Regions from separate parts of the Pseudoalteromonas issachenkonii genome, predicted to be linked through region 1. Evidence: riboswitches for the same ligand, from Rfam matches in the RefSeq annotation. Region 1 holds a riboswitch; the other holds the start of a gene.

Evidence for each region. A riboswitch is a leader RNA that binds a small molecule or an ion and turns the genes downstream of it on or off. The one in region 1 is predicted to bind cobalamin.
Region 2: linked by a shared signal. The riboswitch ahead of PISS_RS04040 (TonB-dependent receptor domain-containing protein) and the one ahead of PISS_RS12915 (ABC transporter ATP-binding protein) in region 1 are both predicted to bind cobalamin.

Annotation. Positions count from the first base shown of each region.
Region 1 is NZ_CP011030.1:2,783,017-2,790,329, reverse strand. Features, by position in the region: gene PISS_RS12945 (thioesterase family protein) at 1-24, shown strand, start outside; gene rarD (EamA family transporter RarD) at 76-996, shown strand; gene PISS_RS12935 (GGDEF domain-containing response regulator) at 1,002-2,234, opposite strand; gene PISS_RS12930 (MaoP family protein) at 2,321-2,695, opposite strand; gene PISS_RS12925 (LysR family transcriptional regulator) at 2,785-3,654, shown strand; gene PISS_RS12920 (porin) at 3,818-4,747, shown strand; cobalamin riboswitch at 4,798-4,935, shown strand; gene PISS_RS12915 (ABC transporter ATP-binding protein) at 5,012-5,824, shown strand; gene PISS_RS12910 (FecCD family ABC transporter permease) at 5,826-6,836, shown strand; gene PISS_RS12905 (cobyric acid synthase) at 6,836-7,313, shown strand, end outside.
Region 2 is NZ_CP011030.1:870,832-878,144, reverse strand. Features, by position in the region: gene PISS_RS04050 (efflux RND transporter permease subunit) at 1-189, shown strand, start outside; gene msrA (peptide-methionine (S)-S-oxide reductase MsrA) at 266-802, shown strand; gene PISS_RS04040 (TonB-dependent receptor domain-containing protein) at 863-2,713, opposite strand; cobalamin riboswitch at 2,751-2,916, opposite strand; gene PISS_RS04035 (YajQ family cyclic di-GMP-binding protein) at 3,204-3,686, opposite strand; gene PISS_RS04030 (VanZ family protein) at 3,838-4,188, shown strand; gene PISS_RS04025 (ketopantoate reductase family protein) at 4,181-5,083, shown strand; gene thiI (tRNA uracil 4-sulfurtransferase ThiI) at 5,110-6,567, opposite strand; gene PISS_RS04015 (TetR/AcrR family transcriptional regulator) at 6,668-7,313, opposite strand, start outside.

The DNA of each region.
Region 1 (7,313 bases):
ACGGGCACGTATTTAGTTGGCTAAAAAGTGAGAGGGGGTTAAACTTACGGCCTTTTAAATCATCAAGTGGTTACTATGTCGATTGATACCGAGCAGCGAAAGGGCGCCATTTTTGCCTGCCTCGCCTTTTTTATGTGGGGCCTAGCACCCATTTATTTTAAGATGATCCAACATGTATCAGCATTTGAAATTTTAATGCATCGTGTTATTTGGTCAGTGATGTTTCTTATTTTGGTGGTGAGTGTGCTCAACTACTGGGATAAAATTAAACGCATTTTAATCCAACCTAAATTAATTCTGATGCTAGTTGTTACCTCGACCTTATTGGGGTTTAACTGGGGGTTGTTTATATGGGCTATTAATAACAATCACATGCTAGATGCCAGCTTAGGCTACTATATCAATCCTTTGTTAAATGTATTACTTGGTATGGTGTTTTTAAACGAGCGGTTACGTAAGTTGCAAGGAGCTGCTGTTGCCTTGGCTTTTACAGGTGTTTTATTACAGTTAATTAGTTTTGGTTCATTTCCGGTTGTGGCATTTTCGTTAGCGACTTCTTTTGCGTTATATGGCCTATTACGTAAAAAACTACAGGTTGATGCCCTGCCTGGGATTTTAATTGAGGCATTAATATTATTACCGGTGGCACTGACCTATTGGTGGTTAATGGTGCCGACTGAAACGTCTAATTTACCAGCGAATGATTGGCTAACTAATGCGCTATTAGTAAGTGCAGGTATAGTGACTACGCTACCATTGCTGTGTTTTACCGGCGCGGCTAAGCGATTGCAATACACTACGCTTGGGTTTTTTCAGTACATAGGGCCTAGCTTAATGTTTATTTTAGCAGTGGTGTTTTATGGTGAAGTGTTTGATGCTGAGCGTGTAATTACCTTTGCGTGTATTTGGAGTGCACTGGCTATTTTTAGTTGGGATTCATACCATCAGTCGCGTAAACGCAGAAAAGCAGCCATTGTCGCCTCAGGTGTGGTTTAGTTAAACTAAACCACTTTATTACGCCCCGACTCTTTGGCTTTGTAGAGCTTTAAGTCGGCTTGTTTTAATAGTTCGTCAATTTGATAGGTTTCACTGTGGCTGAAGCCTATCGACAGCGTAAACTTGATTTGTGCTTGGCTAAACTCATGGCTATTAAGCTCAATAAATAATCGAAAACTTTCTAGTCGTTTTAGTGCTTCTTGCTCGGTCAGTTCAGTAAAAAATACCGCAAATTCTTCTCCGCCTAAACGGGCAACCAATTGGTTTTCAAAATATTTATTAAAGCATACCGCCAGCCCTTTAAGCACTTCATCTCCGGCATCATGGCCATAGGTATCATTAATAGCTTTAAAATGGTCAATATCAAGCATAGCTAACATGGCTGGTGCTTTTGCTTTTTTAAACTGCTTTAATGACTTGTTAGCCTCTTCAAAAAAGTAACGACGATTAGGGAGTTTAGTTAAGTAATCTGTATTGGCTTGTCGTTTTATAGTTTCGATATGCTCTAGCATATCGACGTTTTGACTTAACCGGCAGTAAAATTCTTCACTGTTAAATGGTTTGTATAAATAGTCATTTGCTCCATTTTTTAAAAATAAGGCAGATAAATTAGACGAAGTAGCGCCTGAAATACCAATAATGGCTTTTTCGTTATTACTATAAATGCGTCTAATTTCATTACACAGCTCAATACCGCCCATATTAGGCATTTCTTTGTCGGTAATAATCACAGAAATATCGGGGGTGATTTCAAGCTCTTTAAGCGCCTCTAGGCCATCGGCTGCTTGTAATATTTGATATTTGTGACGTGTTAATAAACTACATATGTATTGGCGTGTTGACGCAGAGTCATCAACAACCAATACTTTTACATGCTTATTACGGGGCAGGCGGTAAAGCTGCTTTTCTAAATACTCGTAGGCTTGTTTATTGCCTTTAATGATGTAATCAATAATGGGGTATTTTTCAACGGTGTCACGGGTATGCTTATCGATATTGCCTGTCATCACTATGGTAGGAATATCTGCTGCAATGGTGCATGGAACAGCTTCACCTTGTGGCGCGTCAGGTAATATAAAGTCGACCACTGCGCAAAAATAATGGTGCTTACTTATAAGCTCTTTAGTCTCAGCCAAGGATTGAGCAATATCAACCTCGTAGCCGACTTTTTGCGCGATATGCTTTTGCACTCGCGCAATAGTAGGAGTGTCTTCAACAATAAGTATTCTGTGCGTCACGTAACAGCCTTGTTTAAATTTTGCAAAATTGTTTGCTTATACAAGTTGTAACTGCTAAAACGCCAAAAAGCAACTATTGTAGTGACTTATAGATTGTCTGCCTCAGAATAATAATCTTGGCTTATTGGTGTTGGCCCTGAAATTTTTGAGCGTCCAAATAATGTATGGAATTTTGTTTTGCAGGTTGTTAACTTTAAATATTTAACCCATGCTCGCTCAATTGGGTTACTTGGCTCTATTATGCCACTGACAGCATTTACAAATTGTTGCTGATGTTCGTTTTGTGGCTCAACTGTTTTGTTATACAGGCTTTTTAAAACAACACCGTGCTGTTCTAAAATACTTGCCTCTAACAGGGTAAAGTGTCCGCTGCGGCTAAATCCGCGTGGAAAGTTTTGGTCATCATAAAATTGACGTTGACTTACGAATGCTTGACGAAGTAGTGAAATATCATTGCTCATAGCTGTACCCTCATACCAATTATTAGCTGGAGTATGGGACATAATCGCTATTTTTTTAAACAAAAAATTTTTATCGTGAGGATAAAAAATTGGACATAGATTTATTAAAAACATTTGTTGAAGTGGTGCGTACTCGCCATTTTGGTAAAGCGGCAGAAAACCTATACATAACGCAGTCTGCGGTGAGTTTTAGAATTCGCCAATTAGAGCAGGGCTTAGGCGTAAATTTATTTATTCGTCAGCGTAATAATATTCAACTCACCGCCCCAGGTGAGCGTTTGTTACCGCATGCGCAAATGATTATTACTGGGATGCAAAGAGCCAAAGTGGATGTTGCACTTGCAGATAATATGCATAAGCAAATTAGCTTAGCAGGTACGCCTAATATTTGGGATGCATTTTTACAGTTTGGTATTACAAATATTGTATCGGCAATGCCTGGTGTATCGCTGGTGGCAGAAGTGAAAGCGCAACAAGAAAGCACTCGCTTATTGTTGGAGCGTACGCTTGATTTAGCTATTTTATTTGATCCTCCTAAAGTTGATGAACTTGTGGTTGAACGTATTTGTGAATTGCCTATTATTCCGGTGAGTGGTTACGATACGGCAACCAGTGATAACTTTTTTGATAATCAATATGTGTATGTTGATTGGGGAACCACGTTTTCTCTTTGGCATGCGCGTCAGTTTACCGGTAAAACACCGCCTTATTTTAGAACCAGTACAGGGCGTATAGCGCTTGATTTAATACTGCAATGTGGCGGTAGTGCGTTTATTCCACAGGTATTAGTTAAAGATCATTTAGAAAAAGGCGAACTTTTTCATGTAAAAGGGGTAGAAAATACCTCAAGAGATGTATTTGTTGCCTATCATAGAGATAACGAACAGAAAGAGTTGATAGAAACCTTGGTTAATTTGTTGTCGCAAATGACACCGAGTTTATTGAAACAAAGTAAGTAGTCGGTAGGCAGTTTATTTTACATGTTATTTTGATTTCAGATTTAATGCAGTTTTATTAACTTAAAAAGACAAAAATGTGTCCTTTGTAATATTTTTGTCATTTAGTGGTGACACACTGCTGCTGTTTTAAAAATTAGTCTATTGTGATTATCGAGGAAATAACATGAAATTTGCAAAATCGAGCTTATGCTTAGCCCTACTTAGCGGTTTATCTTTTAATGCACTTGCAGAGGTAGATATTTACGGTAAAGCAAATGTAACCGTTCAATCATCTGACGATGGTGAAGGATCGTTTACTGAAATTAAAAGTAATGCATCTCGTTTCGGACTTAAAGGGTCTGAAAAAATTTCAGACGGTTTAGAAGCGGTTTATAAGTTTGAATTTCAGGTTGATGTGTCTGATGCCGATTCTAAAGGTGATGACGACAATATTTCAGCGCGTAATCAATATGTGGGCTTTAAAGGCGGATTTGGTCAGGTTGTAATAGGCCGCAACGACACCGCGCTTAAGCAAGCGCAGGGGAAACTAGATCTTTTCAACGATCTTGAAGGTGATATAAAAAATACCTTTAAAGGTGAAAATCGTTTAGGTAACTCAGTATCTTATGCTTCAAACTCATATGAAGGTTTTAAAGTATTAGCGTCATTTATTGCAGAAGACGACGTAGATGCCAAAAATGGCTACTCAGTGGCGTTAACTTACGGTGATGCAGGCCTTAAAAAGAGCGCAGTATATGCTGCCATTGCTGCTGATAGCGAAGTAAATGGTTACGATGTAGTGCGTGCAACAGTTCAAGGTAAAATTGAAGATTTTAGACTTGGCGCAATGTACCAAACACAAGAAAAAGTAGATGGCAGCGCTGAGGCTGACGGTTACTTAGTGAATGCAGCTTACCTTATGGGTAGCAACACTTTCAAAGTGCAATACCAAACAATGGATTTTGATGACAGCGATGATAAAAGCGCGGTATCGGTAGGTGTTGACCATAAGCTAAACAAAAACCTTAAAGTATTTGGCTTTTACTCAAGCTTTGATATGGACAACAATGTTGACCAAGATTACCTAGGTTTAGGTATGGAATATAAGTTTTAACTAAACCTTAGTTAAAACACTCCCTTTTAACCGCACTCAGTTGAGTGCGGTTTTTTTTTGCTTTAAATTATTTACTTATCTGCGCATAATAGCCAAGCATTTGGAATGAGGTGGAACTCCTCAACTATTCCCGTAACTGTGATCAGTTTTACTGTAAGTCAGATACAAATGCCTTAAAACTTCATATAACGAGCGGGTTAACTCATTTTCTTTTTGGTACGTATTAGTACTGAGTGTGGGTGTTTCCCTGCCTAGGATAATTTTTTGCACACTCACACCTCTTTAAACTTACCGCTTTTAACCGTTAACAACGTTTCTTGGCGAGTGGACAATACATTAATTCTTAAGCACATTAATGTGAGCATTGAGCGTGGTAAATTTATTGGTTTAATTGGCCCTAATGGGGCAGGAAAGTCGAGTTTACTGCGGTGCTTATATCGATTTAATCAGCCATCAGCAGGCGACATTAAATTTAACGATACCGATATTTGGCAGCTAAAAAGCGAAGACTATGCCAAGCAAGTTGCGGTAGTGCTACAAGAAACACCGTCGCAATTTAATCTCTCGTTATTCGATGTTGTAGCTCTAGGGCTTACCCCGCATAAAACGCTATTTAGCTCGACCACCCAAGCAGATAAACAAAAAATAGCGCAGGCTATTAGTCGTGTTGGGCTTGAATCTCATAGCAATCAGTCATTTGACTCACTATCTGGCGGTGAAAAGCAACGAGCGCTTATTGCCAGAGCGATTGTGCAGCAACCACAGCTACTCATTATGGATGAACCCACAAGCCACCTTGATGTTAAATATCAAATTCAATTAATGGAGCTGGCTAAATCTTTGGGCATTACTGTGTTTGCTTCATTTCATGATTTAAATTTAGCGGCAGCCATGTGCGATGAGTTAGTGGTTATTAAAAACGGAGAAATCGCTAGCGCGGGAAAGCCTAATAAGGTGATCACCGAGCAAATGCTTGATGAGGTTTTTGGTGTTTGCGCGCAAGTTAATACTCACCCTCAAACGGCGTCCAATGGCGAGTCTATTCCCCATATTACCTATTATTATGGATACCAATAACATGGCGATTATGTCTAACCATGGTGTGGCGTTAATTATTGCACTGTTATGCGCTGTATTTAGTTTATTTGTGGCATTGAGCTTTGGTGCTGCCCCTACCTCGCTCGCAGATGTATACCATAGCTTAACTTTTTCAAGCGAGGCCTCATTTACCAGCCGCATTATTATTGAATTAAGAATGCCACGTACGTTACTGGCTTTTTTGGCCGGCAGCGGTTTAGCGATTGCTGGATTGATATTACAAACAGTTACTCGTAATCCATTGGCTGACCCTTATTTGTTTGGTATTTCGTCGGGAGCATCATTAGGAGTCGTAGTATTAATGGCTTTTGTTGGAATAGGCGCAGGCATTGCGCTATCAGCAGCAGCCTTAATTGGCAGTTTAGTGGCAATGGGGTTATTAATTTTAATTGCTGGCAGTAAACGCAACGCCCAAGTTGAGTCGATGTTATTGGCTGGGGTGGCCTTATCATTTTTATTTAGCGCCTTTACCAGTTTATTACTTTATTGGAGCGATCCACAGGCCGTCGCGGCTATTTTATTTTGGACTTTGGGAAGTTTTGCTAGGGCGCAATGGCCGTCACTGTTATTACCTGCCTTGGTCATCATTACATGTACAGTCATTATGTTAGGTTTTAGACGCCAACTTAATGCCATGTTGTTAGGTGATGAAAGCGCAACAACGCTTGGTGTACGGGTGCATCGCTTTCGAATTTTAATGCTTATTTTAAGCTCATTGATCACAGCCGTATTGGTTGCTATGTGTGGCGGAATTGGCTTTGTTGGCTTAATGGTGCCGCACATAGTGCGCTTTTTTATCTCTCAAGGCAGCAGCGTTGGATTATTAATGACCGGGTTAGTCGGGGGCATATTTATGGTATGGGTCGATGTACTGGCACGTTCATTACTCGCTAACCAAGAGCTGCCAATAGGGGTGATCACGGCGGCTATTGGTAGTCTATTCTTTTTAAGTATCTTGTATTTTCGTAAGCGCCAGCTGGTGGGTAAATAATGAAAACATTAATGGTACAAGGTACCACCTCCGATGCGGGTAAAAGCACCTTAGTGGCAGCACTTTGCAGAGTGTTTGCTAACCAAGGGGTTAATGTTGCACCGTTTAAACCACAAAATATGGCACTTAATAGCGCCGTAACACACGATGGTGGCGAAATTGGCAGAGCCCAAGCATTACAAGCCATAGCCGCAAAAGTTGAACCTGAAATCGACTTTAACCCTATATTACTCAAACCCAATAGTGATACCGGCGCACAAGTTATTATTCATGGTAGAGCTATCAGCAATATGGAAGCCGATGCTTACCATGACTACAAAAAAGTGGCTATGGATGCAGTATTAACCTCACATAAGCGTTTAGCTAAACGCTTTGATTTATTACTGGTAGAAGGGGCTGGCAGCCCAGCCGAAATTAATTTACGCGCAAACGATATTGCAAATATGGGTTACGCCGAGCAAGTGGATTGCCCTGTTA
Region 2 (7,313 bases), 1.5 Mb from region 1:
GGTCCAGGCTCGGAAAGTAGAATGGTAATTGGTGTGGTAGTATTTACCGGCGTAACGGTGGCAACCATACTAACTCTGTTTGTGGTGCCAGCCGCTTATTACACACTAGCGCGAAACACACAATCACCTGAGTTTTTACAACAAAAACTTGATAAGCAAGCCGCTGAAAAACCGCTTAAAGAGATCTAAGTCACTCAGAGCGTCGTAACTAGCTGTTACGGCGCTTTATTCAGTGCACATATCCCTAACAATTGAGGAAGTACTTATGAGTTCGACCACAGAAGTAGCAACACTCGGCGGCGGCTGTTTTTGGTGTATTGATGCAGCATTTAGGCGTGTAAAAGGTGTACTCAGTGTTTGCTCTGGTTATACTGGTGGACATACTGATAACCCAACATACAAAACTATTTGCACTGGCAACAGTGGCCATGCAGAGGTAATTAAGGTTGAATTTGATGCCAGAGTTATCAGCTTTGAAACCTTACTCGCGATGTTTTTTACCCTACACGATGCCACACAACTAAATCGCCAAGGTAACGATATAGGCACTCAATACCGCAGCGTTGTGTATTATCATAATGAGCAACAACAAGTACAAACACAGGCAGTTATTGCAGAGCTGCAAAGTCATGTTAGCGAACCTATAGTGACTGAGGTGAGCCCAGCAACCACTTTTTACCCCGCAGAGCACTACCATCAGGACTATTACAATGAAAATCCTGAGCAGGGCTATTGCAGTATTTTAATTGCACCCAAATTACATAAGTTTGAAACCGAATTTAGCGAGTTTTTAAACGGGTAATATATTAAAAAGCCCGATTTAAATCGGGCTTTTGTATATTAATAAACACTATATTAGCGATTAAAACTGATAATTTGCCCCTACAAAGAAAGTTCTTCCTGCGCTGTTATAACCTAATAGCTTACCACTGGCAGCAAAGCCCGTCGCAGCAGTAAAATATTCTTTATCAGTAATATTCTCTATTCGAGCAGCTAACGACAAATTATCTAGCAATTGGTAATTGGCTGCTATATTAAATACCGTATAAGCAGCGAGCTCCGAGTCATAATACGCAATCGAAGGACGCGATGAGCGATATTGCATATCCAAGCTGGCATCAAAATCACCCCATGTTTTAGCGAGTTGATAATTAAACGATTCAGAAGGTCTACGTGGTAAATCGGTATTCGTTTTTTCATCTGTAGCGTCTAAAAAGCTAAAATTAACCGAGTGTTCAAAGCCTAGCGCTGAAAACTCTGCCGACAGCTCAAATCCCTGCATAGATACTTTATCTATGTTAGTGGCAATATATTTACCTGAGTCTGCATCATAATTATTACTAATCAAATTATTGATACGGTTATCGAAAATAGCAATATCATAACGGCCCCATTGGGTTTCTAAAGTTATACCAAGCTCATTATTTAAGGCTTCTTCAGGTTTAATATTATTGTTTGGTAAATAGTACGGGCTGTTAGTCACAAACGCATTAATTAACGAAGGAGCTCTAAATGCAGTACCGTGATTTAAACGTAGTGTTACATAGTTATTTGCTTTGTAACCAAGTCCTGTACTGTAAGTGTTTGCACGGCCATGGAAGTCATAATCATCGGTTCTAACAACCGCATTTGCTAACCATTTGTTATGGCTATAAAACGCGCCTATAAACAACGCCTTATTATCGCGTTTTTCTTCTGATGACGTTGCTGACGAGTTTGATAAATCCTCAGATAAATAATTAAAGCCACCCGATAGTTCAAGTTCTTCAGTAAGGGTATAAAGCCCTCGATATTCAAACTCAACACGCTCTGTGCTATACACTTGCTGCACATCGGTACCTGTTTGGGTATTTTCTTCTTGCGAAACGCTCACCGAAGTACTTTGGCTATATACATCAGAGGCTTTGTTCCAGCCTAGCTTAGCGGTGTAATTTTCAAAGTCGTAGGCATCGTTACCCCATGCATTATCATATTGTGCTTCACCTTCACTATACTGAGATTGCAGGCTCAATTGGCCTAGCTCAGCAAGTTCATAAGCTAAATTAAAGCCAATGTTTTTATTTTTGTAGCCATCATCATCATGATCTTTTGTGTACTCAGCCGCTGGATCTTTGCCAGTTACATCAAAACCATCCGTCTCTTCGTAGCCTAAATTATAATTAAAGCTAAGCGCCTCTTTTACAAGCCCACCAGCAAGCTGATAATTACTGTAGCTATGGCTGCCTAAAGTAGCCGAAAGCGAGTTATTTGAGGCTTTACGGGTGATAATATTAATTACTCCGGCTACCGCATCGGAGCCATAAATAGCAGCTCTTGCCCCTTTAATAAGCTCAACACGCTCGATACTGTTAACTGGAATATTCGTCAGCGATACACTACCTGAACTTGCATCGCTCACTCTTACGCCATCAACCAATACTAAGGTATATTTAGCGCTGGCCCCGCGAACAAATATATCTGCCTTTTGACCTAACCCACCATTACGAACAATATCTATCCCAGCTATGGTATTTAATATTGCTGGTAAATCTCGGTAATTCGCTTTTTCAATATCAGCGCGCTCGATAACTGCAACACTTGCTAATACATCATTTATAGGTTGTTCAAATTTATTCGCAGTAACGGTTATTTTTTCAATGGTTTGTTCTGCAGCAGATACAGAAATAGAGAGTGCAGCCGAAATGGCCACACCCAATGCAGTTTTATTTAACATCATGTCCCCTATCTCTGCCCACCGCAAAGATGTTAGTAAGTAAGATTAAATCAAGGCCGGTCTCCGGACTCAGTTACCATAATTTAATACAGCATAACTTTACCGTTGCGGGGGCAGTGTTGGGATTGACTTCATCAATGAAAACGCACCAACTTCCCGATTATCCTACTAAAAAAATCACACCATTGAAGTGTTTAGCAAGCACCTTGAAAATAGGCTGCTATTGTTATCTGTTTACTAAAAAAAGTCAACGGACGTCTAAACATCTAAAAACCCAAAGATTCAAGGTTCTGGATACGGGGTTCGGGGTTCGGGGTTCGGGGTTCTGGGTTCGGGGTTCGGGGTTCGGGGTTCGGGGTTCGGGGTTCGGGGTTCGGGTTCGGGGTTCATCATAGATTTAAAAATAAAAAAGCCAAACAATATAACGTGTTTGGCTAAATACATGTTGCTTTGAGCTCAGCACCTATAGTGCCGAGCTCGAGGCAATAAATTAATCGCGGAAGTTTTTAAACTGAAATGGTTGACCTAAATCAGCAGTGCGTACAACTTGCATAGCCGCTTGTAAGTCATCACGCTTTTTACCTGTTACGCGAACTTCTTCACCTTGAATGGCCGCTTGTACTTTTACTTTAGAGTCTTTGATGGCTTTTACTACTTTTTTAGCCATGTCTTTTTCGATACCCTGTTTAAGTGCAACGTTACGAAAAACATTTTTGCCCGCACGAGAAATATCTTGTAGCTCTAAGCTTGCAACATCCATCCCACGTTTAGAGATTTTACTCGCTAAAATATCAAATAACTGCATTACCTGAGCATCTGCTTCAGCTTTTAATTTAATTGTTTTATCGTTTAGCTCTATTGATGCATCAACGCCTCTAAAATCAAATCGCGTTTCTAGTTCACGGTTGGCGTTATCAACCGCATTTTTTGCTTCGTTCATTTCTACTTCAGATACAATATCAAATGAAGGCATAGCGTTCTCCTAACTATCTAATCTTAATTTTATGCCGCAATTATAACGTTAAAATGATAAATCTTTACATTTTTCTGCATTTTGTTCAGGTGCGATACTAAATTAGTTTGATATACTGAGGCTTCTTTTTTATACGATTTTAGGAATTTTCGTGACAAGGCGTGTTTACCAAGCAATTTTTTTAATTAGTATTGTTGCGTTTACCTTCTTATTTGCTAAAGAGGTAAAGGGCGCGGCAAACTTATTTCCGCATGTTGATAAAGTAGCGCATTTTGGTATCTTCTTTTTACTTGCCATTATTATGGATAAAGCGTTTAAACTCCCATTATATGCACAAATACTATTACTCGCTGGTTACGGTGCAGCAATAGAAATTATGCAAGATAGCCTTCCTTACAGACAAGCATCACTGGCCGATTTTGTTGCCGATTTTATTGGTGCAGCGAGCTACTTTTTAGCTAAAGCCCTGTTAACACTGCGTAAAAAGAAGCATTATGGCTAACATACTTGTTGTAGGTGATGGCGCTATTGGCTTGTTATTTAGCCATTTTTTAGCCAAACATCACGCTATATATATACTTACTCGAAAAGGCACAGTTAATACTCGCTTTTACAGCCACAGTAACGCTGCGTCTGAAAAAATTAACGCCACTTTTATCTCACAAGAGCAGTTATCTCAAACTCCTGAATTTGATATTGTTTTATTCACGGTAAAAGCGTTTGCAGTGCAACAAGCCTATGCTCAAGTAAAACCTTATCTAGGCAATAATACCCATATTATACTGAGTCATAATGGCATGGGTAATGTTGAACAATTAAATGAACAGCTAACAAAGCAGCAGTCGTTGTACTTTTTAACCACCAGCATGGCTGGATTTAAGTCAAACCCTAATATTGTGCAACATACCGGAAACGGGCAAAGTGTATTAGGGGGCTGTAATCAACTAGCTATTCAAAATATTCAACAGCTTAGTGCGCAATTACACACTATTCCGCAGTTAATTGTCAGTAACAATATTGAACAACTACGGTTTGAAAAGCTACTGGTTAATATTGCAATAAATCCATTAACCGCTCACCACAATATAAAAAATGGTCAGTTACGTGCACCGCAATACAGTAGTGCAATTATTAATTTATTAGCTGAGGCATGCCACATTGCAACCGCGCTAAAACTCAATATTAAGCTTATAGATGCCCTAGAGCGGGCTTACAAAGTAATGAGTTTAACTGCCGAAAATTACTCTTCGATGCATCAAGATGTAATGCACAATAGACAAACAGAGATCATGGCGATTTGTGGCTATATAAGTGAGCAAGGAAAACTGCACCATATTGCAACACCTTATAATGACGCCTTACTTACTGAAATTTTGGCAAAAAAAAGCGCGGACTAAATCCGCGCATCTAATATATTAAGCCATTAAGGACGATATACTCTAACAGTGGTAAAGCCTTCTTCGTGAAGAATAAGCGCTTGTAATTGGCTCATTACTCCTTTTTGGCAATATAAGTAATAATCTTTGCCTTTAGGTAAATCGCCAAACTTTGTTGCTAAGCGGAAAAACGGTAAGTGGATAACTTCAATACCTTCAATTTCCAGCGGCGCCGCATCTTCTTCTTCAGGCGAGCGAATATCAACAACAACCGCTCCTTCAGGTAACTCTGTAACTGATTCTGCCTCTTTAAGCTCTTGCTTAGCCTCAACATCAATATCGCGCACATCCATAACACGGGCGTTATCAATAACGGTATCTAACACATCAAAGTCAAACTTTTCTTCTTCTGCTTTAATTACTTCAATTTTGGCTTTAACTGTCGGCTTTTTAGAGATCACACCGCAGTATTCAGGCATCGTCTCTGCCATTTCTGCAGTGCCTATTTGGCGCGCTATATTGATGATTTCTTGCTTATCATGTTGGATAAGTGGGCGTAAAATCAGCGTTTCGGTTACGCGGTCAATCACACTTAAGTTAGCTAAGGTTTGACTAGACACCTGACCTATACTTTCACCCGTAACCAATGCTTGAATATTTAGTTTTTCAGCGACGGCACTACCCGCTCGCATCATCATACGTTTAAGGACAACGCCCATTTGGCTGTTCTCAACGTTTTCTAAGATTTCAGCAACCACTGGCTCAAAATCAACAGTAATAAACTTAACTTTGTGAGTAGAGCTGTATTGTTTCCATAGATAGTAACTCGCTTGTTTAACCCCAATTTCATGAGCAGCGCCACCTAAATTAAAGAATAAAAAGTGCGTGCGAGCACCTTTACGGATCATTTGATAACTGGCAACGCCAGAATCAAACCCACCAGACATAAGCGATAATACATCGTCTTGTGTTGGCAGTGGAAAGCCCGCCATTCCTAAATGCGTTTGCGTTACTATGTAGGCTTTTTCGTCTTTAATTTCTAAACGAATCGTTACTTCTGGGCGACTTAGCTTTACTCGAGCCCCTTCAACATGTTGATTAAGCCCGCCACCAACGTAACGCTCTAGCTCAGTTGAAGTAAAATCATGTTGACCTATGCGCTTAGCGCGGACACAAAAGGTTTTACCAATAATAGTGTGACCAACTAGCTCAATAGTTTTTTGATAAATGTCATCAATCGTTTTAAAGTCTGTTTCAGTCACTTCAATAAACTGCACGATGCCAGGTATACGTTGTAAGCTGTCGATAAAATCAAGGCGAGTTTGAGCATCGTCAAGTTTTGTTACAACTGAAATGTTATCCCAGTTATTACGTACCTGTACTTTTTCGTCAACACGACGCAATACAATTTTAATGTTATTTTCTAACACTTTAGTAAAGCGTTTACGGACTGAACGGCTTTTAATGGCTATTTCAGGGTGAAGTTTGACGATAAATTTAAGCATAGTTTAACTCTTAGACTGCGGGAATTCGCGCACCCAGGTATTGGGCGCGGCGGATTATAGCAAAAAATTTAGCGCCTAGGAACTAACCAACTTAACGGGCTTAAGGATTCTGGGGAGCAGCATTTGCTAAAAGTGCGTACTTGTCTCTTAACTGATTAATTTTATTTGCGCTTTTTTCGGTGCTGTAGGCTTTAAATAAAGTCAGTACTTTTACAATACCAGGGTAAATATCTTGCTCAACCAGCACACCACTGAGTCTTCTTGCTTTCATATAGGGTGTCCAAAAGCTGACCGTTAATTTTAACGTATGAGCAAGTTCGATAGCATCTTGTTCATCAATGGCAATAATTTCACTGTCGCGTAAAGCCAAAATGATGTTACGCACCTGCTCAAGTAACTCTTGCTGAAAATCAATGTAACCCTGTTTTAAATGACTATCGCGAGCGAGAATATCGCCAAGGTTGTCGTAAAAAAAATGATAGCGCCACATCAATTCAAATAGCGAATCTAAATAAGGACCTAAGTGTTCAAAAGCATCGTCGCCTTGATCGACCGGCTTAAAATGAGTACTTAAATGGTCACGATAAAGTGCAAATATATGGCGAATAATGTCTTCTTTATTTTTAAAGTGGTAGTACAGATTACCCGGACTCATACCTAAACTCGATGCGATATGATTAGTAGATATTGCTCTTTCACCATGTTCATTAAACAATGAAATACTGGTTTGAATTATTTTATCCTTG